Regions from separate parts of the Streptomyces sp. NPDC087215 genome, predicted to be linked through region 1. Evidence: riboswitches for the same ligand, from Rfam matches in the RefSeq annotation. Region 1 holds a riboswitch; each other region holds the start of a gene.

Region 1 (7,738 bases):
GCGGCTGGTCCCGCAGCCGGGGCACCTTCACGATCCGCGGGCCCCTGGACAGGGTGAGGGCGACCCTGCCGTTGCTCCGCAGGCGTTCGCCGGGGGCCGGGTCGACGGCCATGACGGTGCCGCGCTCGTACACGTCGCTGAAGGCGCGGTCGGTCGAGCCGACCTCCAGGCCCGCGCCCGTGATCCGCTCGGTCGCGGCCGTCTCGGTCTGGCCGAGGACGGCGGGGACACGGGTGAACTGGCCGGAGTTGATGTACCAGACGCCCACGCCCAGACCGAGGGCGAGCAGGACCCCGACGACCAGGAGCAGCGGGCCGTTCGGGGGACGGCGGCGGGCGCTCGCGGGCGGCGGCTCCGGGGCGGGCATCCGGCCGGTGCGCGCCACCGGCCGCTCGTCGGCCGGGTCCTCCACGGCGCGGGCGATCACACTGGTCCGGTCCTCGGAGGCGCCGCGGTCCCCGGGCCGGGAGCGCGGCGGCTCCGCGTCCAGCTGCTCGTCGGTCAGCCTGGCGCGGGCCTCCCGCGCCAGGGCGAGCAGGGCGACGGCGTCGTACGGGCGGGCCTCCGGGTCGCGGGCGGTCGCGGCGGCGGTCAGTCCGTCCAGTCCGGGGGCGAGCCCGGGGACGGTCCGGGAGGGCGCGGGCACGTCGGTGTGCAGGTGCTGGTAGAGGACCTGGGCGGGGGTGTCGCCCGTGTGCGGTTTGCCGCCGGTCAGCATCTCGTACAGGACGACACCGCAGGCGTACACGTCGGCACGGGTGTCGGCGGTGCCGTGCTCGATCTGCTCCGGCGCCAGGTAGGAGACCGTGCCGAGGACCGAGCCGGTGGTGGCGGTCGCCGAGCCCACCGCCCTGACCAGGCCGAAGTCGGCGACCTTGACCCGCCCGTCGTCCCCTATCAGGACGTTCTCGGGCTTCATGTCCCGGTGCACGAACCCGGCCCGGTGCGCGGCGCCGAGCGCGGCGAGGACCGGCTCCAGGATGTCCAGGGCGGCCCGGGGCGCCAGGGCCCCGCGCTCGCGCAGCACGTCCCGCAGGGTGCAGCCCTCGACGTACTCCATCGCCAGGTAGACGTACGCGCCCTCGGCGCCCTGGTCGAAGACGCCGACCACGTTCGGGTGGGAGAGCCGGGCGACGGACTTCGCCTCCCGGATGAACCGCCCGACGAACTCGGCGTCGACCGCGAGGGCCGGGTGCATCACCTTGAGCGCGAGGACGCGGTCGAGGCGGGTGTCGACGGCCCGGTAGACCGTGGCCATCCCGCCGACGGCGATGCGCGCGTCGACGCGGTAGCGGCCGTCGAGCAGCCGCCCGACGAGGGGGTCCTGAAGGGTCGTGTCCACGGCGTCGAGTCTACGAGCCGCGGGCCCGGCACCCGCCCGGCCGACGGGCACCGGGGCACAGCTGTGACGAGCGTCCCGCCGGGGCGCTCAGAAGGCCGGGCGCTCCGGGTCCAGGTCCGCCCGGCCGGTCACCGGGGAGGACGCCTCCGCGAAGTGGCGGCGCGGGATGCGGCCCGCCCGGCGGGCCAGCCGGCCCGCCTCGACCGCGTGCCGCATCGCCGAGGCCATCAGGACCGGCTCCCGCGCCCGGGTCACCGCCGAGGCCAGCATCACCGCCGCGCACCCCAGCTCCATCGCGAGCGTCGCGTCCGAGGCGGTGCCCGCGCCCGCGTCGAGGATCACCGGCACCCCGGCCCGCTCCACGATCAGCTCGAAGTTGTGCGGGTTGCGGATGCCGAGTCCGGAGCCGATGGGGGAGCCCAGCGGCATGATCGCCGCACAGCCCACGTCCTCCAGCTTCCGGGCGAGGACCGGGTCGTCGTTGGTGTAGGGGAGCACGGTGAACCCGTCGTCGACGAGGGTCTCGGCCGCGTCGAGGAGCTCCTCGCCGTCCGGCAGCAGGGTCCGCTCGTCGGCGACGACCTCCAGCTTGACCCAGTCGGTGCCCAGCGCCTCCCGGGCGAGCCGGGCGGTCAGGACCGCCTCGCCCGCGGTGAAACAGCCCGCCGTGTTGGGCAGCACCCGGATGCCGAGCCGCTCCAGGACGGAGAGGACCGAGCCCCGCACGGTCGGGTCGAGCCGTCGCATGGCGACGGTGGTCAGCTCGGTGCCCGAGGCGGTCAGCGAGCGTTCCAGGACGTCGAGGCTGGGGGCCCCGCCGGTGCCCATGACCAGCCGGGAGGAGAACTCCGCGCCCCCGAGGACGAACACGTCGTCGGACATCGCGCTCAGCCCCCCTGGACCGCGGTGAGGACCTCCACCCGGTCGCCCTCGCCGAGCGGGGTCGTGGCCCACTGGCCGCGCGGCACGACCGTCTCGTTGAGGGCGGCGGCGACCCCGGAGCGGGCCGTGGTCAGGGTGGCGACGAGGGCGTCGAGGGAGAGCGGGCCGGGCAGCTCGCGCGCCTCCCCGTTCACGGACACGATCATGCGGGCTGCTCCTGGCGTACGGGAGGGGCGGGGGAGAAGCGGCGGGGGGAGAAGGGGCGCGCCTCCTCGGGGAGGACGCCGGTGGTGAGGACCTCGGCCATCACGTCGCCGGTCACGGGGGTCAGCAGCACCCCGTTGCGGTGGTGGCCGGTGGCCAGGTGCAGGCCGGGCAGCGCGGTGGGGCCGAGCAGGGGCGCGTTGTCGGGGGAGCCGGGGCGGAGCCCCGCCAGGGTCTCGGTGAGCGGCAGCTCGGTGATGCCGGGGACCAGTTCGTGGGCGTCGCGCAGCAGCTCGTACACCCCGCCCGCGGTCACCGTGGTGTCCCAGCCGAGTTCCTCGCTGGTGGCGCCGACGACCAGCTCGCCGTTGGTGCGGGGCACCAGGTAGACATGGCTGCCGCGGACGACGGCACGGACCGTCCGGGACAGGAACGGGGCGTACGCGGCCGGTATCCGCAAGCGCAGGACCTGGCCCTTGACCGGGCGCACCGGCGGGAGGACCTCCTCGGGCACGCCCGCGAGGCGTCCGCTCAGACTGCCCGCCGCGAGCACGACCTGGCCTGCGGCGAGGTGTCCGCCGTCGGCGAGCACGGCGCCGCGCGCCCGGTCGGCGGTGACCGTCAGACCGTGGGCGAGGGTGCGGTGGAAGGCCACTCCGGCGCGTTCGCAGGCGACGAGGAGGGCGGCGGCGAGCCTGCGCGGGTCGACCTGGTGGTCGCCGTCCACCCGCAGTCCGCCGCGCACCCCGGGCGCGAGCATCGGTTCGAGACGGCGGCACTCGCGCCCGCTGAGCCATTCGGAGGCGAGCCCGCAGCGGGTCTGGAGGGCGTGCAGTTCGCGCAGATGGGACCGGTCGTCGGCGTCGAGGGCGACGGCGAGGGTGCCGCAGGCGCGGTGGCCGACGTCGTGGCCGGTGGCCTCCTCCAGTTCGGCGACGAAGGCGGGGTAGCGGGCCGCGGAGGCGAGGTTGAGCCCGAGGAGGGTCTCCTCGCCGTAGTGGAGTTCGGTGACGGCGGCGAGCATCCCGGCGGCGACCCGGGCCGCTCCGCCGCCGGGGTCCGGGTCGACGACGGCGGCGCGCAGTCCGCGCCGCGCGGCCCGCCAGGCCGTGACCAGGCCGATGATGCCGCCCCCGACCACGAGGACATCGGAAGAACGCATGGGCGTCCAGCCCCTCCCTTCGCCGGCATGACCCGGATCAGGTTCGTACGGTCGGAGGCCGTCCCAGCCTCCCTCTCAGCCCGGTGCGTCCGGGCTCCCGCGAGTGCTTTACGCCCGTCAGACTAGCCCGCGCCGCCGGGCGGCCGCAGGACCCGCCCCACCCCGACTTCCTGACGATCCGTCAGGTGCGTAGGGTGGGCCGGGTGAGCGAGCAGAAGCGGGACCAGCAGCACGTCGTGATCGTCGGCGCCGGGATGGCGGGCGTCCAGACCGCCGTCGCCCTGCGCGAACAGGGCTTCACCGGCCCCGTCACCCTCATCGGCGGCGAACCCCACCAGCCCTACGACCGGCCCCCGCTCTCCAAGGCCGTCCTCCTCGGCAAGGCCGAGGACTCCGCCTTCGACATCGCCTTCGACGACCTCGGCGTCACCCTCCGCCTCGGCCTGGACGTCACCGGACTGCGCGCCGACGCCCACGAGATCGACACCGAGGAGGGGCCCGTCGGCTACGACGTCCTCGTCCTCGCCACCGGTGCCCGCCCCCTCACCCTGCCCGGCACCGAGGGCGTCCCCGGGGTCCATCTGCTCCGCACCCTCGACGACGCCGTCCGCCTCGGACCCGTCCTGGCCCGCCGCAGCGCCGTCGTGGTCGTCGGCGCGGGCTGGATCGGCGCCGAGTTCGCCACCGCCGCCCGCGCGGCCGGATGTCCCGTCACCGTCGTCGAAGCCGCGGACCTCCCCCTCGCCGGGGTCCTGCCCGCCGAGATCGCCGCCCCCATGGCCGAGTGGTACGGGGCGAGCGGCGCCGAACTCCTCACCCACGCGCGCGTGGCCACCGTCGCACCCGGCCGGGTCGTCCTCGCCGACGGCCGCGAGCTCCCCGCCGAAGCCGTCGTCGTCGGCATCGGAGCCCGCCCCGCCACCGACTGGCTCACCGGCTCCGGCATCGCCCTCGATCCGAGCGGCGCCGTCACCGCCGACGACCGGCTGCGCACCTCCCTGCCCGATGTGTACGCCGTCGGCGACTGCGCCTCCTTCCCCTCCGCCCGCTACGGCGAACGGCTCCTCGTCCACCACTGGGACAACGCCCTCCAGGGCCCGCGCGCCGTCGCTTCGGCGATCACCGGGACCGACCGGGCGCCGTACGACCCCGTCCCGTACTTCTGGTCCGAGCAGTTCGGCCGCTTCGTCCAGTACGCGGGCCACCACGCCCACGCCGACGCCCTCGTCCGGCGCGGCGACCCCGCCGCCGACGACGCCTGGTCCGTGCTCTGGCTGCGCGCCGGGGTCCCCGTCGCCCTGCTGGCCGTCGGCCGCCCCCGCGACCTGGCCCAGGGCCGCAGGCTCATCGAGGCCGGCACCCCGGTCGACCCGGTCCGCGCGGCGGACCCCTCCGTCCCCCTGAAGACCGCCGCCCGGTAGGGCCCGACTACCGGCTGTCGGTCCGGGATGGCAGGCTTGTCCCCGTGACCCAGATTGACGTAAAGATCGATGCGCTCGTCCCCGCCTGGCTCTACGTGCCCGACATCGCGGAGATGCTCGACATCGACGTGACCCGCGTGCGACAGCTGATCAAGGAAGGCCAGCTCATCGCCGTCCGCCGGGGACAGAACAACGCCCTGCAGATTCCCGCCGCCTTCCTCCAGGAGGACCAGATCGTCAAGGGCCTCGTGGGCACCCTCACGCTGCTGCGCGACGACGGTTTCAGCGACGAGGAGATGCTGGAGTGGCTCTTCACCCCGGACGAGAGCCTGCCGGGCACGCCCGCGCAGGCGCTCGGCGAGAATCGCGGCACGGAGGTGAAGCGCCGCGCCCAGGCGCTCGCCCTCTGACCCGGCACCGAAGACACCATCCGCGCGTGTCGCGGCGTCCGGCCCCGCCCGGGACCGGCCGCCGCGCCCCGCGCCACCGACGGGGGGAACCCAACCGTGCCCACGCCTCGTGAGCAGCTCGCCGACGCCCGGCTCTACCTGTGCACCGACGCCCGGAAGCGCCAGGGCGACCTGCCCGCCTTCCTCGACGCGGTGCTCTCCTCCGGCGTCGACGTCGTCCAGCTCCGCGACAAGGGCATGGAGGCGGCCGAGGAGCTGGAGCACCTCGCCGTGTTCGCCGACGCGGTCCGCCGCCACGGCAAGCTCCTCGCGGTGAACGACCGGGCCGACGTCGCCCACGCCATCGGCTCCGACGTGCTCCACCTGGGCCAGGGCGACCTGCCCGTGCCCGCCGCCCGCGCGATCCTCGGCGACCGGGTCCTGATCGGCCGCTCCTGCCACGCCGAGGACGAGGTCGCCGCCGCCGTCGCCGAACCGGGCGTCGACTACTTCTGCACCGGCCCCTGCTGGCCCACCCCCACCAAGCCGGGGCGGTACGCGCCGGGCCTCGGCCTCGTGCGGTACGCGGCGGAGCTCGCCCAGGACCGGCCCTGGTTCGCCATCGGCGGCATCGACGGGACCACCCTCGACGAGGTCCTGGACGCGGGCGCCCGCCGGATCGTCGTCGTCCGCGCGATCACCGAGGCGGACGACCCCGCCGCCGCGACCGCCGCCCTCGCCGGACGGGTCCGGGAGCGCGCCCCGCAGGGCTAGGCACCCGGGTCCCCGCCCCTGGCCCCCCTTCCCCGCCCCCGGGCGGACATCGGGCCCGAGTCCGGACACGCCCCGATCCGTCCGTCTGTCCGAAAACATGTCCATCCACCGGACGCCCGGTACGCGGCTCCCCGTGCCCCGTCTAACCTGCCGTTATGGCCCTTGGTACCGCTTCCGTCCGCTCGGACCGTGCCCGCACGGTCCGGGACATCCTCGCCTCCGGCGGCACGTCGTACTCCTTCGAGTTCTACGCGCCCCGGACCGAGAAGGGCGAGCAGGTCCTCTGGAACGCGATGCGGCGCGTCGAGGCGGTCGGACCCAGCTTCGTCTCCGTGACCTACGGCGCCGGGGGCTCCACCCGCGGCGGCACCGTCAAGGCCACCCAGAAGATCGCCTCCGACACCACGCTGACCCCGGTCGCGCACCTCACCGCCGTCGACCACTCGGTCGCCGAGCTGCGCAACATCCTCGGCCAGTACGCCGACGCGGGCATCCGGAACATGCTCGCCGTCCGCGGCGACCCGCCGGGCGACCCGCTGGGCGAGTGGGTCGAGCACCCCGAGGGCGTCCGCTACGCGGCCGACCTCGTGCGGCTGATCAAGGAGTCGGGAGACTTCTGCGTCGGCGTCGCCGCCTTCCCCGAGATGCACCCCAGGTCCACCGACTGGGACACCGACATCCGGCACTTCGTGGCCAAGTGCCGCGCGGGCGCGGACTACGCGATCACCCAGATGTTCTTCGACCCGGAGAACTACCTGCGGCTGCGCGACCGCGTCGCCAAGGCGGGCTGCGAGACCCCGGTCATCCCCGAGGTCATGCCCGTGGTGAACGTGAAGACCCTCGACCGGCTGCCCCAGTTGAGCAACGCGCTCTTCCCTCCGGACGTGAAAGAGCGGATCCTCGCCGTCAAGGACGATCCCGCCGCTGTACGCTCCATCGGTATCGAGTTCGCGACGGAGTTCTGCGCGCGGCTGCTCTCCGAGGGCGTCCCCGGACTGCACTTCATCACGCTGAACAGCTCCACCGCGACGCTCGAGATCTACGAGAATCTCGGACTGCACCAGCAGTCGTGACCGGTCGTACCCGCCCCGAACCGCGGCGGTGACCGTGGAGAGGGGCGGCGGGGCATGGGGTGGACGGTCCTCTACATCGCGTTCGGAGCGGTCGCACTGTGGCTGCTGGGGGAGGTGCTCCTCCAGTACAAGGCGCGGCTCCGCTGGCGCGTGCTCGCCTTCTGCGGCTTCCTCGGCGTGGTCCTCGGGGTACTGCTGCCCTCGATGCCGGTCATCGTCGCCGGAGCCGTCGCCTTCGCGGTCGGCCAGACGTATGTGACGCTCTCCTTCCGCCGGGGCTTCTCCACCGGCTGGGCCATCGGCGGCAGCCCCGGCGCGAGCCGCCGCCGCAGGGCGGGCGGTGCCTCGCGCGGCGGCCCGACCCTGGAGGTCACCGAGGTCGCCTACGACGCCGTGGCCACCCCCTACGACGGCCCCGACGGCGCCCCCGAACCGGCCGCCGCCGAGACGACCGCCGTCTACGAGCCCCTGCCGCTGCCCGACGAGACCGG
Region 2 (7,738 bases), on a different contig from region 1:
CGTACCGCAGCGAGTTCCCGATCGCCTCCAGCGGCGGGACCAGGAAGGTGCCGGACTCGTCCAGCGTGCCGAGCGCCCGGTAGTAGCCGAGGCCGTACCCCTGGGGTCCGGCGAACGACCGCTCCACCAGCACCCCCAGCGGCAGCAGGATCAGCAGCGCGACCGAGAGCAGGACCCCGCCGAGCAGCGCCCACTGTCCGGCGCCGCGCGGCCGTCGCGCGGTCCGCTCCGGCGGTACGAGCCGCAGCGCCGTCTCCCGGCGTCGTACGGTCCGGGCGTGCACGGCCAGGATCAGGCCCACCGCCACGAACTGCACGAGTGTCAGGACGGCGGCCGTCGGCAGGTCGAGCAGCCGGGCGGTCTGCCGGTAGATCTCCGCCTCCAGGGTGGAGTACGCGCCCCCGCCGAGGATCTGCACGATGCCGAAGGAGGTGAACGTGAACAGGAAGACCATGAGCGCGGCGGCGGCCACCGACGGCACGAGGGCGGGCAGCGTCACCGTCCGCCACGCCGTCCACCGCGAGGCGCCGAGGACCCGGGCCGCCTCCTCCTGGCGCGGGTCCAGCTGGGACCAGAGCCCGCCCACGGTCCGCACGACCACCGCGTAGTTGAAGAACACATGGGCGAGGAGGATCGCCCACACACTGGTGTCGAGCCGCAGCCCCCACACCTCGTCCGTCAGCCCGTTCCGGCCGACGAGCGCGAGGAACGCGGTGCCCACGAGGACCGTGGGCAGCACGAAGGGGACCGTGACCACGGCCCGCAGGACGCTCTTGCCCGGAAAGTCGAAGCGGGCGAAGACGTACGCCCCCGGCAGCGCGACCAGCAGGGTCAGCGCCGTCGACGCCAGCGCCTGCCAGAGGGTGAAACCGAGGACGTCGAGGATCTCCGGGCGGGCCAGGGTCTCCCCGATCCGGCCCAGCCGCCAGCCGCCGTCGGGCCGCAGCCCCCGGTCCACGATCGACACGACGGGCCAGGCGAAGAAGACCGCGAAGAACGCGACGGGCAGGGCCATCAGGCCCAGCCGCGTCACGTTCCCCCGGACGTCGCGCGCTACTTCACGACCAGCGACGACCACTGCTGGATCCACCCGTCACGCTTCGCGGCGATCTTCTCCGGCGCCATCGTCTCCGGCTCGCCCACGACCACGCCGTGCTTCGTGAACAGCTCGGGAAGCACCGCGTCCGTCACCACCGGGTTGACGAACATCTGGAGCGGCATGTCCTCCTGGAACTTCTTCGAGATCAGGAAGTCGATCAGCGCCTTGCCGCCCTCGGGGTTCTTCGCCCCGTTCAGCAGCCCCGCGAACTCGGTCTGCCGGAAGCAGGTGCCGGTGGACACGCCGGTCGGCGCCACCTTCGGCCGCGGCTCGCCGTAGAGCACCTCGACCGGGGGGCTGGAGGCGTACGACACGACCAGCGGCCGGTCGCCCTTGGCCTGCTTGCCGCCGGCCGAACCGGAGAACTCCTGGTTGTAGGCCAGCTCCCAGCTGTCGACGGTCTTCACTCCGTTGGCCCGGAGCTTCGACCAGTAGCCCGGCCAGCCGTCGTCGCCGTACTTCGCGGCGGTGCCGAGCAGGAAACCGAGCCCCGGGGACGACCGCTCGGGGTTCTCCACCACGAGGAGGTCCTTGTAGGCGGGCTTCACCAGGTCGTCGAAGGTGACGGGCGGCGCCAGCTTCTTGTCCGCGAAGTACTTCTTGTCGTAGTTGACGCAGATGTCCCCGGAGTCGACCGGGGTCACCCGGTGCTCCTTGTCCAGCCGGTACGCGGCCGGGACCCGGTCCAGCCCCTTCGCCTCGTACGGGACGAAGATCCCGTTGTCGAGAGCGCGGGACAGCAGCGTGTTGTCGACGCCGAAGAAGACGTCACCCTGCGGAGAGCCCTTGGTCAGGATCTCTTTGTTCACCGCCTCGCCCGCGTCCCCGCTCTTGAGGACCTTCACGGTGAAACCGGTCTGCTTCGTGAACTCCGCCAGCACCTCCTTGGAGGCGTTGAAGGAGTCGTGGCTCACGAGGGTCACGGTCTTCGGCGCGGGCGCGCCGGACTTCCCCGCCGCGTCGCGGGCGTCGTCCGCCCCGCACGCGGCCAGCGTCGTGACGCCCAGCGCCGCGACGAGCGCGACGGCGGCCGCCTTCTTGGTGCTCACTGACATTCCTCCTGGGTGTGACCAGGAAGAGACGCGGCCCCGCCCACCCGGAGGTGGGCAGGGCGCAACAGCTCGAGTTACGACCGAACTTCCTACCCAGAATGACCTGGGCGAGGTTCAGAGGGTCTGCGGCCTGACGGTCACCGCACTCTCAGCGCTGTGGCGCTCCCCTGTCGGAATATGAAGATGTGTTCGACCTCAGAGTACAAGGTCAGCGTTCGGAGGCCGCCAGCTGTCCACAGGCGCCCTCGATCTCCTGGCCCCGGGTGTCCCGCACGGTCACGGGCACCCCGTGCCGGGCGATGGCCTCGACGAACGCCTTCTCGTCCTCGGGACGGGACGCGGTCCACTTCGAGCCGGGCGTCGGGTTCAGCGGGATGAGGTTGACGTGCACCCGCTTGCCCTTGAGCAGCCGCCCGAGGAGGTCACCGCGCCAGGCCTGGTCGTTGATGTCCCGGATGAGGGCGTACTCGATCGAGATCCGGCGCCCGGACTTCTCCGCGTACTCCCAGGCCGCGTCCAGCACCTCCCGCACGTTCCAGCGGGTGTTCACCGGCACCAGGGTGTCGCGCAGCTCGTCGTCGGGCGCGTGCAGGGAGACCGCGAGACGGCACTTGAAGCCCTCGTCGGCGAAGCGCAGCATCGCGGGGACGAGCCCGACGGTGGAGACGGTGATCCCGCGCTGGGAGAGGCCGAGCCCGTCCGGCTCGGGGTCGGTCAGCCGCCGGATGGCTCCGACGACCCGCTTGTAGTTGGCGAGCGGCTCGCCCATCCCCATGAACACGATGTTCGAGAGGCGGGCGGGCCCACCGGGGACCTCGCCGTCGCGCAGCGCGCGCATCCCGTCGACGATCTGGTGCACGATCTCGGCGGTCGACAGGTTCCGGTCGAGGCCCGCCTGTCCGGTCGCGCAGAACGGGCAGTTCATCCCGCACCCGGCCTGCGAGGAGATGCACATCGTCACCCGGTCCGGGTAGCGCATGAGCACCGACTCGACCAGCGTGCCGTCGTGCAGCCGCCACAGCGTCTTACGGGTGGTGTCGTCGTCGCAGGACAGGTGCCGCACCACCGACATCAGGTCGGGCAGCAGCTCCCCGGCCAGCTTCTCCCGCGAGGCGGCGGGGATGTCGGTCCACTCGGCGGGGTCGTGCGCGTACCGCGCGAAGTAGTGCGCCGACAGCTGCTTGGCGCGGAAGGGCTTCTCGCCGATGGCGGCGACGGCCTCCTTCCGCTCGGCGGGCGACAGGTCCGCGAGGTGCCGCGGCGGCTGCTTGGCACCGCGCGGGGCGACGAAAGTGAGTTCTCCGGGGGTCGGACGGGCCACGACGGGCGTCTCCTCAGGACGACGAGGTCTGGCACCACCCGACGGGCGGGGAACCACGGCGGCGCACTGCCGGAGCCGGGACCTCAGGATCACCCCCGCGGCAGCGGGGCGTACGAAGGGCCCGCGACGCGGTGCGCCACGAGCCCTTCCAGAGTACCCGCTGTCCGTCAACCCGTTCCGACGAAGAGCGCGAGCAGCAGCCAGACCACCGGCGCCGTGGGCAGCAGCGAGTCCAGCCGGTCCATGATGCCGCCGTGACCGGGCAGCAGCGTGCCCATGTCCTTGATGCCCAGGTCCCGCTTGATCATCGACTCGCCGAGGTCGCCGAGCGTCGCGCTCGCCGCCACCGCGAGGCCGAGGACCAGACCCTGCCACCAGACGCCGTCGTCGATCAGGAACCGCATACACAGCGCGCCCGCCGCCATCGCGAACACCACCGCGCCGACCAGACCCTCACGGGTCTTTCCGGGGCTGATCCTCGGGGCCAGCTTGTGCTTGCCGAACCGCCAGCCGATCGCGTACGCCCCCGTGTCGCTGACCACGGTCAGGAGCAGGAACGTGAGCACCCGCTGCGGACCGTCGTCGGCGGACAGCAGCAGCGCCACGAAGGTCGCCAGGAACGGCACGTAGAACGCGGCGAACACACCCGCCGTGACGTCCCTCAGATACCCCTCGGGGGGCTCCGTCATCCGCCATACGAGCACCGCGAGCGCCGTCAGGGCCATCACCACCCAGGCGCCCTCGGCACCCCGGAGGTAACCGGCGACGACCATCGCCGCGCCGCCCACCGCGAGCGGCACCAGCGGAGCCTTGATCGCCTTGCGCTCCTGGAGGCGGGAGGTCAGCTCCCACAGGCCCACGACCACGGCGACCACGAGCACGCCGACGAACGCCGGCTTCCAGAACAGCGACGCGATGATGACGACGCCGAGTCCGACCCCGACCCCTATGGCCGCGCCCAGATCGCGCCCCGCGTTCTTCTTCTGCCGGGGCTCCGCGGGCGGCCCGGACGGCGGAGGCGGAGTGGGGCTGGGCATGGGCTCCTGCGGGTGCTCGTGCGGCGTCTCGTCACGGAACAGGGGACCGCTCGGGTGAGCGGCCCCCCGGCCGTGATCGTCCTGGAATCCGCCGGCGGGAACGTCGGGCACGATGGGCATGGGGCGAGTCTGCGGTGCCCCGTGCCGATCGTGTGCGGGACCCGCCGGGACGGGCCCCTGGTCGGGTCCCCCACGGCCGGAACCGGCCGGGGCCCCCCAGGAAGAGTCGTTCATCAGACCTCGAGCAGCTCGGCTTCCTTGTGCTTGAGCAGCTCGTCCACCTGCGCGCCGTACTTCGCGGTGGTGTCGTCGAGCTCCTTCTCGGCGCGGCGGCCCTCGTCCTCGCCGACCTCGCCGTCCTTGACGAGCTTGTCGATGGTCTCCTTGGCCTTGCGGCGGACCGCGCGGATCGAGATCTTCGAGTCCTCGGCCTTGCCCTTGGCGACCTTGATGTACTCCCGGCGGCGCTCCTCCGTCAGCTCGGGGAACACCACCCGGATGATGTTGCCGTCGTTGCTCGGGTTGACCCCGAGGTCCGAGTCGCGGATGGCCTGCTCGATGTTGCGCAGCGCGCTCTTGTCGAACGGGGTCACCACGGCCATCCGGGGCTCCGGGACGGAGAAGGAAGCCAGCTGGTTGATGGGGGTGATGGCGCCGTAGTAGTCCGCCACGATCTTGTTGAACATCGCCGGGTGCGCACGGCCGGTGCGGATCGCGGCGAAGTCCTCCTTGGCGACCACGACGGCCTTCTCCATCTTCTCCTCGGCCTCGAGGAGGGTCTCTTCGATCACCACTTGCTCCTGCGTGTCGTCGCGTTGGGTCCTGCACGGTGTACGACCGGCAGGGCTCTGTCCATCCCCTTGCGGGGGGGTTTCCCCGGTTCGGGTCAGGCCCGGGTGCCCTGGTCGCTCACGAGTGTGCCGATCTTCTCACCCTTCACCGCGCGAGCGATATTGCCCGTGGTGAGGAGTTCGAAGACGAGGATCGGGAGGTTGTTGTCCCGGCACAGCGTGATGGCGGTGGCATCGGCGATCTTGAGGTTGCGGGAGATCACCTCGCCGTACTCGAGCGCGTCGAACTTGACCGCGTCGGGGTTGGTCTTGGGGTCGGAGTCGTAGACGCCGTCCACGCCGTTCTTGCCCATCAGCAGGGCCTCGGCGTCGATCTCCAGGGCACGCTGGGCGGCGGTCGTGTCGGTGGAGAAGTACGGCATTCCCATGCCCGCGCCGAAGATCACGACGCGCCCCTTCTCCAGGTGGCGCACGGCGCGCAGCGGAATGTACGGCTCGGCGACCTGCCCCATGGTGATGGCGGTCTGGACGCGGGAGTCGATGCCTTCCTTCTCCAGGAAGTCCTGGAGGGCGAGGCAGTTCATCACGGTGCCGAGCATTCCCATGTAGTCGGAGCGGGCCCGGTCCATGCCGCGCTGCTGGAGCTCGGCGCCCCGGAAGAAGTTGCCGCCGCCGATGACCACCGCGATCTCCGCGCCGTCGCGGACGACGGCCGCGATCTCACGCGCGACGGCGTGCACGACGTCGGGGTCGACGCCGAGGCCGGTGCCGCCGGAGAATGCCTCTCCTGACAGCTTCAGCATGAAGCGGCCGGTCTTGTCACCGTTGCCGCTGTTGTCGCCCTGTACGGCGCCCTGGTTCATGGAGATCTCCTCGTGCACATACGAAGGAGGCCATTGCCTTGGGTCCTCGCGGTATCCCGTGCGGCAATGGCCTCCTCGTCAGATCTGCGGTCGTCCTGCGCGGGCGCGGACGACTGCTTCAGACCCTATCGGGGTCCGGTGTCCGTCGCGTTCGCGGACGGACTCAGATGCCGACCTTGATGCGGGTGAAGCGCTTCAGGGTGACACCGGCCTCGTCCAGGATCTGCTGGACCGACTTCTTGCTGTCCAGGGCGTACGCCTGGCCGAGCAGGGTGGCGTCCTTGAAGAAGCCGTTGACGCGACCCTCGACGATCTTCGGGAGCGCGGCCTCGGGCTTGCCCTCGGCGCGGGTGGTCTCCTCGGCGACGCGACGCTCGGTCTCGACGATCTCGGCCGGGACGTCCTCACGGGTGAGGTACTTCGGCGCGAAGGCGGCGATGTGCTGGGCGACGCCCTTGGCGACGTCGGCGTCGGCCTTGTCGAACTCGACGAGGACACCGATCTGCGGCGGCAGGTCGGGCATCGTGCGGTGCATGTACGCGTAGACGAAGCCGTCGGCGTACTGCGCGAAGCGGTCGAGGACGATCTTCTCGCCGAGGTTGGCGTTGGCCTCGTCGACGTACGCCTGCACGGTCTTGCCGGCCTCGATCTCGGAGGCGAGCAGCGTCTCCAGGTCGGCCGGGGCGGTGGCGGCGACGTGCTTGGCGAGCTCGGCGGCGACGGCCTGGAACTTGTCACCCTTGGCGACGAAGTCCGTCTCGCACTTCAGCTCGACGAGGACACCGGAGGTGTTGTCTTCGGCGATGAGGGAGACCACGGCGCCGTTCTCGGCAGAGCGGCCCTCGCGCTTGGCGACGCCCTTCTGACCCTTGATGCGCAGTGCCTCGACGGCCTTGTCGACGCTGCCGTCGGCCTCGTCCAGGGCCTTCTTGCAGTCCATCATGCCGGCGCCGGTGAGCTCGCGGAGCTTCTTGACGTCAGCGGCGGTGTAGTTCGCCATGAGTCTGTTTCTCTCTCGAAGTCTGAAAGATCGGGCGGGTCCACGGGTGAACGGCGGGGGCTTCGTGGGCCCCCGCCGTCAACACCCGAAGGTCCTGAAGGGTCAGGCCTGCTCGGCGTCCGCGGCCGGAGCCTCGGCGGCCGGGGCCTCGGCGTCGGCGGCCGGGGCCTCGACGGCCTCGACGGCGGCCGGAGCCTCGGTGGCCTCGGCGTCCGCGACCTTCTCGGTCTCGGCGGAGGTCTGGACCTCAGCGGCCTCGACGGTCTCGTCGGCCTTCTTGTCGCCCTCGAGCAGGTCGCGCTCCCACTCGGCGAGCGGCTCGCCCGCGGCCTTCTCGCCCGGCTTCGAGTCACCGGTCGCGGCACCGGAGCGGGCGATGAGGCCCTCGGCGACGGCGTCGGCGATCACGCGGGTGAGCAGGGTGACGGAGCGGATCGCGTCGTCGTTGCCCGGGATCTTGTAGTCGACCTCGTCGGGGTCGCAGTTGGTGTCGAGGATCGCGACGACCGGGATGTGGAGCTTGCGCGCCTCACCGACGGCGATGTGCTCCTTCTTGGTGTCGACGATCCAGACGG
Region 3 (7,738 bases), on a different contig from region 1:
GCCGAGCGGGGAGGGTGATGTGCACATCGCCCCGACGGAGCCGGAGGGTCTCTCGGACGTCTCCATCAGGCTCCAGGTCGGAAGCGACCGGGCCCTGTTCCGGGCCAGCGCGCCCCCGCTCGTCGCGTTCCTCGACCGCACGGACAAGCTGGTCCCGCTCGGTCAGGAACGGAACCTGGGCGACTTCGAGGACAATCTGGAAGCCGCGCTCGGCCGCATCCTCGCCGAGGAGAGTGCGGGCCCGGCGGCCTGACCGGCGCCCACCACCCGGCACGGGGCCGACACCTTCCGCCGCGCCCGTGGCGCCCGGCACGGCGACGCCCTCACCGTCCCGTACCCACCGGAACGGTGACACCTCTCCCGTACCAACCGGTGTGAACGGGCCCTCCTGTCCCGGCTGTCCGCCGGTGCCCGCCGTCCCGCGGCCGTCACTTGGCGCGGCGACGGCGTCCGCCCCGCGTGCCGGTGGCCCTTCGGGCTCCCGCTCCCGTACGGTCACCCGCCGTCGGTCCCCCGGCACGCCCCGCGCCCCCGGCCCGCTCACGGTCGGCGGAGACCACCAGGGCCGCGAGCGCCGTGGTGAGCGGCACGGAGGCGACCAGACCGATCGAGCCGACCAGTGTCCGGACGATCTCCTCGGCGACCAGCTCGCTGTTGGCCACCGTCCCCATGCTGCTCTGCGCGATCGAGAAGAGGAGGAGCAGCGGCAGGGCGGCGCCCGCGTAAGCCAGCACCAGGGTGTTCACCACCGAAGCGATGTGGTCACGGCCGATCCGGATCCCGGCCCGGTACAGCGCGCGCGGCCCCATGTCCGGGTCGGCCTGGTGCAGTTCCCAGACGGCCGAGGTCTGGGTGACCGTGACGTCGTCGAGCACACCGAGCGATCCGATGATGATTCCGGCGAGCAGCAGACCGGACATGTCGATGTTCGGGTAGAGGCCGTGGATCAGTCCGGTGTTGTCGTCGGTGTTGCCGCTCAGCGAGGCCCAGTCGATGAAGAGGGACCCGAGCAGCCCGATCAGCAGCAGCGAGATCAGCGTCCCGAGCACCGCGACCGAGGTGCGGGCCGAGAGGCCATGGCACAGATAGAGCGCGGCCAGCATGATCACGCTCGATCCGACCACCGCCACGACCAGCGGATTCGATCCCTCCAGGATCGCGGGCAGGATGAAGAACGTCAGCACGAGGAAGCTGATGACGAGCGCCACGAGCGCCATCAGGCCCCGCAGCCGGCCGACGAGCACCACCGCGAGCGCGAAGATCCCCGCGAGCAGGGCGATCGGCAGTTTCCGGTTGACGTCCGTCACCGAGTACTGGAGATCGTGGGGCGCGTCGGGAGCGTACGCCACCACCACGCCTTGCCCCTGGTGGAGTTGGCGGGGTGCGTCGGGCTGCACGATCTCGGTGAACCGACGCCCCTTCTCCGGCCCGCTGGTGACCTCGACCGTCGCCTTCGCGCACTGCCCCCGCCGGGAGTCGACGGCCTCGCGCCCCTCCGGGGTGGAGGTGTCCCCGGTCGGCGGGACCTGCCCGGCGTTCACCGACGCGCAGTCGACGTACTGCACGGAGACGACCTTGCCCTGCTCGGTCTGCCGGTCGAAGCCGACTCCCGTGCGCTCGTGCGCCGGGGTGCCCCCTGGCCACAGCACCACCAGACCGACCACCACGGCGGTGGCGAACGGGATCAGGATCGCGGCGATGACCTTGCGCAGATGACGGGAGACCGGGGCGGCGGGACCGTGGCTGTGGCTGTGGCTGTGCCCATGGCCGTGCCCGTGGCCGTGCGGTTCGGGGGTCTGATGGGGGGAAGTCACCGACCGATCATCGCAAGAACGGCAGGGGCCCACTGTTCAGCACGCCAGGGATGGCGCTAGCGTGGTGGCACCTTTGCACACGCGGGAGCTCGGAGCACCGGGCTGAGAGGGCGCTGATCACCGTACGCGCGTACTGATGTACGTACGGGAAAGGGCTGCGCCGACCGCTGAACCTGTTACCGGGTAATGCCGGCGTAGGGAGATCGGTCTCATGACCATTCAGGATGCACGCACGCCTGCCTCCGACCAGAACCGGGCCGACGGGCAGGAGCGCACGCCCGGTTGGCACAAGGGGTACGTCCAGGGCTCGCGCCCCGACCTCCGGGTGCCGGTCCGTCAGGTGCACCTCACCAACGGCCGGGACGTCACGCTGTACGACACCTCCGGCCCGTACACCGACCCGACCGTCGACACCGATGTGCGACGGGGCCTTCCGGCCCTGCGCGAGAACTGGATCGTCGCGCGCGGCGACACCGAGGAGTACGCGGGCCGCCCGGTCCGCCCCGAGGACGACGGCATCAGGCACACCTCGCCGCGCGGCGGGCTCAAGAACCTCGACGCCGTCTTTCCCGGCCGGCCCCGGCTGCCCCGCCGGGGCCGCGAGGGCGGGGCGGTGACCCAGCTCGCGTACGCCCGCCGGGGCGAGATCACCCCGGAGATGGAGTACGTGGCGATCCGGGAGAACGTCTCCCCCGAGGTCGTGCGGGAGGAGATCGCGGCGGGTCGCGCGGTGCTGCCCGCGAACGTCAACCACCCGGAGATCGAGCCGATGATCATCGGCAAGCGGTTCCTGGTGAAGGTCAACGCCAACATCGGCAACTCCGCCGTCACTTCCTCCATCGAGGAGGAGGTGGAGAAGATGACCTGGGCGACCAAGTGGGGCGCCGACACGGTCATGGACCTGTCCACCGGCCGCAACATCCACACCACCCGCGAGTGGGTCCTGCGCAACTCCCCCGTACCGATCGGCACCGTGCCGCTCTACCAGGCGCTGGAGAAGGTCGACGGCAGGGCCGAGGAGCTGACCTGGGAGATCTACAAGGACACGGTCGTCGAACAGGCCGAGCAGGGCGTGGACTACATGACCGTGCACGCCGGCGTACTCCTGCCGTACGTGCCGCTCACCGCGCGCCGCAAGACCGGGATCGTCTCGCGCGGCGGCTCGATCATGGCCGCCTGGTGCCTCGCGCACCACAAGGAGAACTTCCTCTACACGCACTTCGAGGAGCTCTGCGAGATCCTCGCGGCCTACGACGTCACGTACTCGCTCGGCGACGGACTGCGCCCCGGCTCGATCGCGGACGCCAACGACGAGGCGCAGTTCGCGGAGCTGCGCACGCTCGGCGAGCTGAACACGATCGCCAAGCGGCACCAGGTGCAGACGATGATCGAGGGCCCCGGGCACGTCCCGATGCACAAGATCAAGGAGAACATCGACCTCCAGCAGGAGATCTGCGAGGAGGCGCCGTTCTACACGCTCGGCCCGTTGACGACGGACGTGGCGCCCGCGTACGACCACATCACCTCCGGCATCGGCGCGGCGATGATCGCCTGGTGGGGCACGGCGATGCTCTGCTACGTCACGCCCAAGGAGCACCTGGGCCTGCCGAACCGGGACGACGTGAAGACCGGTGTCATCACGTACAAGATCGCGGCGCACGCGGCGGACCTGGCCAAGGGGCACCCGGGCGCGCAGGAGTGGGACGACGCGCTGTCCGACGCGCGGTTCGAGTTCCGCTGGGAGGACCAGTTCAACCTGGCGCTCGACCCCGACACCGCGCGTGAGTTCCATGACGAGACGCTGCCCGCGGAGCCCGCGAAGACGGCGCACTTCTGTTCCATGTGCGGGCCGAGGTTCTGCTCGATGAAGATCTCGCAGGACATCCGGCGGGAGCACGGCGGCACACGGGAGGAGATCGAGGCGGGGATGGCCGAGAAGTCCCAGGAGTTCGCCGCGAGCGGCAACCGCGTGTACCTCCCGCTCGCGGACTGATCCACCGCCGCCGCCGGTACGGTGCCGGACATCGGTACCGGACATCGGTACCGGCGGCGGTCTCAGCCGTCCGGGGCGTCGGGCACGGGTGCGGCGGCGGCCAGGACGTCGTGGAGGAAGGGCAGGATCCCGCGTTCCAGGAGGGCCAGGCGCCAGGCCTCCCGGGCGCGGGACAGCTCGTCGTCCTGCTCCCCGCCCACCTCCGCGGGACTGTTGCGCAGGGCCGTCACGAGGAGTCCCACGGCGGCGCAGAGCAGTCCCGCCGCGGCCACCGTCCCGAAGACCAGACCGGCGGTGAGCAGCGTCGCGCCGAACGCCACGGTCGGGGTGAGGGCGTGCAGGACCGCGCCCGTCAGCAGGAGGATGACGGACGCCGCGCCCGCGAGGACGGGCACCATGACGGTGAGGACGGCGACGACACCCGCGCCGCCCGGTTCCGGCCGGTCGGCGGTCGAGGGGCGGCTGCCGAGGGCCGCGCGGTGCTGTTCGCGGACCTTCACGTAGTGCTCGTACTCGCTCGCCGCCGCGCTGGTGACCAGAGTGGTCGCGTTCAGCGTGAGGGCACGCAGCTGTACGAGGGTGAGGTGGTCACCCGCTCCGTCGAGATCCGGACGTGCGTGGGCGGTGTTGAGTGCGTCGTCGAGGACCCGCTCGTACTCGGCACGGTCCTCGGTCAGCAGGTGCGGAGCCACGTTCATGTGCATCCCCCGATGCTCCGTGGCCGCGGATCAGCCGTGGCGAACGGTCGGTCGAGCGGAAACGGAGGAGAGCCTGCTACCAATGGACCCCGATGGTAGGACGGGGGCGCCACGGGCTGACAGGGTGTTTCCGGAATTCGACGTCCACGGATGCGAAGGGTGACGCCTCAGCCGGTCAGGGGCAGTTGGACGACCAGGAGTTTTCCGGCCATGGTCACTCCGCCGTCCATGGCGATGGCGAGGTTGTCGGCGTAGACGTGCGGTCCGTCGACGACCGGTCCCGTGTCGTCCTCGCCGTCCTCCGCGCCGACCTGGCCGAGGAGGTACGGGATGGGGCTGTGGCCGTGCACGATCCGTCGGCCGCCGTAGGTGGAGAGCAGCTCCCGCACGGCCTGCGGGCCGCCCTCGTCGCGGAAGGCGAAGCGCTTGGTGAACTTGCGGAAGAGGTCCCAGACCTCGTCGGCGTCGTTCCGGTTGAGGAGTTCGTGGACCGTGTCGTTGACGTCCTCGATGGTCTCGCCGTACTCCAGGTACGCGGTGGTGTCGGAGTGCAGCAGGAGGTGGTCGTCCTCGCGCACCACGGCGTCGAGCCGGGACATCCACTGGAGGTGGACGTCCTGGAGGCGGTCCATGTCGTGCTTCTGCCCGCCGTTGAGCAGCCAGGCGGCCTGGAAGGTGGCGGTGCCCGCGCCGGAGTTGACCGGGGTGTCGCCGAACCGCTTGGCGCCGATGAGCAGCAGTTCGTGGTTGCCCATGAGGGCCTTGCAGTAGCCGCCCGCGGCCGCGGCCTCGGCGGACAGGCGCATGACGAGGTCGATGACGCCGATGCCGTCGGGGCCCCGGTCGGTGAAGTCGCCGAGGAACCAGAGGCGGGCGTTCCCGGCGGACCAGTCGCCGTTCTCGTCGATGAGGCCCTGGGCGTGGAGGGCGGAGGTCAGTTCGTCCAGGTAGCCGTGGACGTCACCGACGACGAAGAGCGGGCCGGGCCCCTCGTCGTTCCCGGAGGCGGGTCCGGTCGCGGGGACGGGCTCGGGGGTGACGGGGAGCCGGAGGGTGTCGCCGGGGCCGATGACGGGCAGGTCGCGCTCGGTCGGGGTGTATCCCTCGGGGAGTTCGCCGTCCGGGAAGGCGTTGCCGGGGTGGCCGGTGGCGACGGAGACGATCGCGGAGGGGTACGCGGGCCGGGCGCGGTGGCCGAGGAGCAGGGTCGGCTCGGAGGGCTGGGGGGCGCCGGGCGGGGGTCCCGCGGGGTGCCGGGGCGGCTCGGACGGGTACGCGGGGTGCTGGTGTCCGGCGGCGGGGGCGGCCGGGTCCTGCTGCCCCGGGGTGGCCGGGGCGGGCGGATGTCCCGGGTGCCACGGCTGTCCGGGCGCGGTGGTGGGCATCGGCGGGGCCGTACGGGGGTCGTGGTCGGCCGGGCGCGGGGGTGCCGGGGGACGCTCGGGCGCCGTGTGGTGCGGCTGCTCGGCGGACGGGGCCTCGACCGGTGGTGGGACCGGCAGCGGTTCCCCGGAGGTCGGCTCGGAGGCGTGGCCCTGTACGGGCACGCGCGCGTACGGCGGTACTCGGAAGTCACGCAATGTCGCCGTGCGCGCCACGGGCTCCTGCCCGGCCCCCTGAGTCATGGACCCCTCCACCACCGTCGCGATGCCCTGCACATCGCGGACCGGCCTGGTGGGGGTGGTCCGCGATGTCGTGCGCCCATCATAGGAATGAGGGTCGTGCTGTGTGACGCACCAGGGGTGGTGAATCCGGGTCCGCTCCGGGTTCACCGGTTGATTCGCCCGATTTGGGAAGGTGTAGTCCAGGGTGGAGACCGGTGCGTCGGCCGGTTTGGCCGTCCCGGCCCACGGGCAGGGGCGGGACGGCGGTGGGGTGACGCCCCGTCGGAGGTTCCGGTGCGGGGCGTTCCGTCGGGACTTCTCAGTCCTTCGAGGGCGAGCGCGGCGGGCTGACCGTCGTACGGGGCGAGCGGCGCTGCGAGGAGGTGCGGACGATGAGTTCGGTCGGTATCACCTGCTCGACCGGGCCGTCGGTCTCGATTCCCTCGATGGCGTCGATGAGGAGCTGGACGACGGCCGTGCCGATCCGGCGCGGCTTGAGCGAGAGCGTCGTGATGGGCGGTTCGGTGGTGGCGTAGACGGTCGACTCGCTGCAGCAGACCAGCAGCAGGTCGTCCGGGACGCGGAGCCCGTAGCGGCGCGCGGCTGCGAGGAGGTCGGTTCCGTTGGGGTCGAAGAGGCCGTAGACGGCGTCCGGCCGGTCCGGGCGGGCGAGCAGCCGGTCGGCCGCGACGGCGCCCGCGCACGGGTCGTGCGCCGGATAGGCCTCGTAGACGGGGTCCTGGCCCACCCGCTCGCACCAGTTCAGGTACGCGGTGGTGGACAGGCGGGTGTACGTGTCGGTGGTGGTTCCGGTGAGGAGGCCGATGCGGCGGGCGCCGGCGTCGGCGAGGTGGTCGAGCAGGTCGAGGACGGCGGCTTCGTGGTCGTTGTCGACCCAGGCGGTGACCGGAAGGGTGCCGGCGGGGCGTCCGTCGGAGACGACGGGCAGGCCCTGGCGGACCAGTTCGGTGACGACCGGGTCGTGGTCGGAGGGGTCGATGACGACGGTGCCGTCGAGGGCGACGTTCGACCAGACGTCATGGCGGGAGGTGGCGGGGAGGATGACCAGGGCGTAGCCCCGGGCGAGTGCGGCCGATGTGGCGGCTCTGGCCATCTCCGCGAAATACGCGAATTCGGTGAAGGTGAAAGGTTCATCCCCGTACGTGGTCACGGTCAGGCCGATGAGTCCCGACTTGCCGGTGCGGAGCGTGCGGGCCGCCGCGGAGGGGCGGTACCCCAGCCGGTCTGCGACCTCGCGCACGTGTCGCCGGGTGGCGTCGGGGAGTCGGCCCTTGCCGTTGAGCGCGTCGGAGACAGTCGTGATGGAGACCCCGGCGGCGGCGGCCACGTCCCGGATGCCTGCTCGGCCCTGCCGGCTTCCCCGGGTCTGTGCCCGGCTCACCTGGTGCTTCCCTGCTGCTGTCATGGCGAGCCGATAGTAGGGCGACGGAGGGTGGTTGGGCCGGTCGCACATACAGGCATTGACAGGCACGTTTCTGCATGATCGAAAAGCCTCAAAGATCAATAAATCAAAGGCAGTTAGAGCGATTGTCGTGGGTTCCATCGGTATCGGACCGCGTCGACCTGGCGAGGGTGCGAGGTCTCGAAGAGGTCTCAACTCACCTCTAC

Evidence for each region. Region 1 has a riboswitch for thiamine pyrophosphate ahead of thiO (glycine oxidase ThiO). Riboswitches for the same ligand answer to the same signal wherever they lie in the genome.
Region 2: another riboswitch for thiamine pyrophosphate. It lies ahead of ACIO92_RS27040 (thiamine ABC transporter substrate-binding protein); the one in region 1 lies ahead of thiO (glycine oxidase ThiO).
Region 3: another riboswitch for thiamine pyrophosphate. It lies ahead of thiC (phosphomethylpyrimidine synthase ThiC); the one in region 1 lies ahead of thiO (glycine oxidase ThiO).

Annotation. Positions count from the first base shown of each region.
Region 1 covers NZ_JBIUZD010000002.1:708,689-716,426, forward strand. The annotation lists gene pknB (Stk1 family PASTA domain-containing Ser/Thr kinase) at 1-1,342, opposite strand, end outside; gene ACIO92_RS07785 (thiazole synthase) at 1,430-2,224, opposite strand; gene thiS (sulfur carrier protein ThiS) at 2,230-2,430, opposite strand; gene thiO (glycine oxidase ThiO) at 2,427-3,590, opposite strand; TPP riboswitch at 3,588-3,701, opposite strand; gene ACIO92_RS07800 (NAD(P)/FAD-dependent oxidoreductase) at 3,794-5,011, shown strand; gene ACIO92_RS07805 (Rv2175c family DNA-binding protein) at 5,056-5,421, shown strand; gene thiE (thiamine phosphate synthase) at 5,518-6,174, shown strand; gene metF (methylenetetrahydrofolate reductase [NAD(P)H]) at 6,330-7,247, shown strand; gene ACIO92_RS07820 (hypothetical protein) at 7,302-7,738, shown strand, end outside.
Region 2 covers NZ_JBIUZD010000013.1:95,993-103,730, forward strand. The annotation lists gene ACIO92_RS27035 (ABC transporter permease) at 1-1,015, opposite strand, end outside; gene ACIO92_RS27040 (thiamine ABC transporter substrate-binding protein) at 1,054-2,154, opposite strand; TPP riboswitch at 2,220-2,330, opposite strand; gene rlmN (23S rRNA (adenine(2503)-C(2))-methyltransferase RlmN) at 2,360-3,472, opposite strand; gene ACIO92_RS27050 (phosphatidate cytidylyltransferase) at 3,640-4,743, opposite strand; gene frr (ribosome recycling factor) at 4,743-5,300, opposite strand; gene pyrH (UMP kinase) at 5,396-6,163, opposite strand; gene tsf (translation elongation factor Ts) at 6,327-7,163, opposite strand; gene rpsB (30S ribosomal protein S2) at 7,266-7,738, opposite strand, start outside.
Region 3 covers NZ_JBIUZD010000003.1:254,520-262,257, reverse strand. The annotation lists gene ACIO92_RS10685 (SsgA family sporulation/cell division regulator) at 1-253, shown strand, start outside; gene ACIO92_RS10680 (YibE/F family protein) at 429-1,814, opposite strand; TPP riboswitch at 1,886-2,032, shown strand; gene thiC (phosphomethylpyrimidine synthase ThiC) at 2,026-3,807, shown strand; gene ACIO92_RS10670 (hypothetical protein) at 3,870-4,511, opposite strand; gene ACIO92_RS10665 (metallophosphoesterase) at 4,673-6,130, opposite strand; gene ACIO92_RS10660 (LacI family DNA-binding transcriptional regulator) at 6,429-7,535, opposite strand.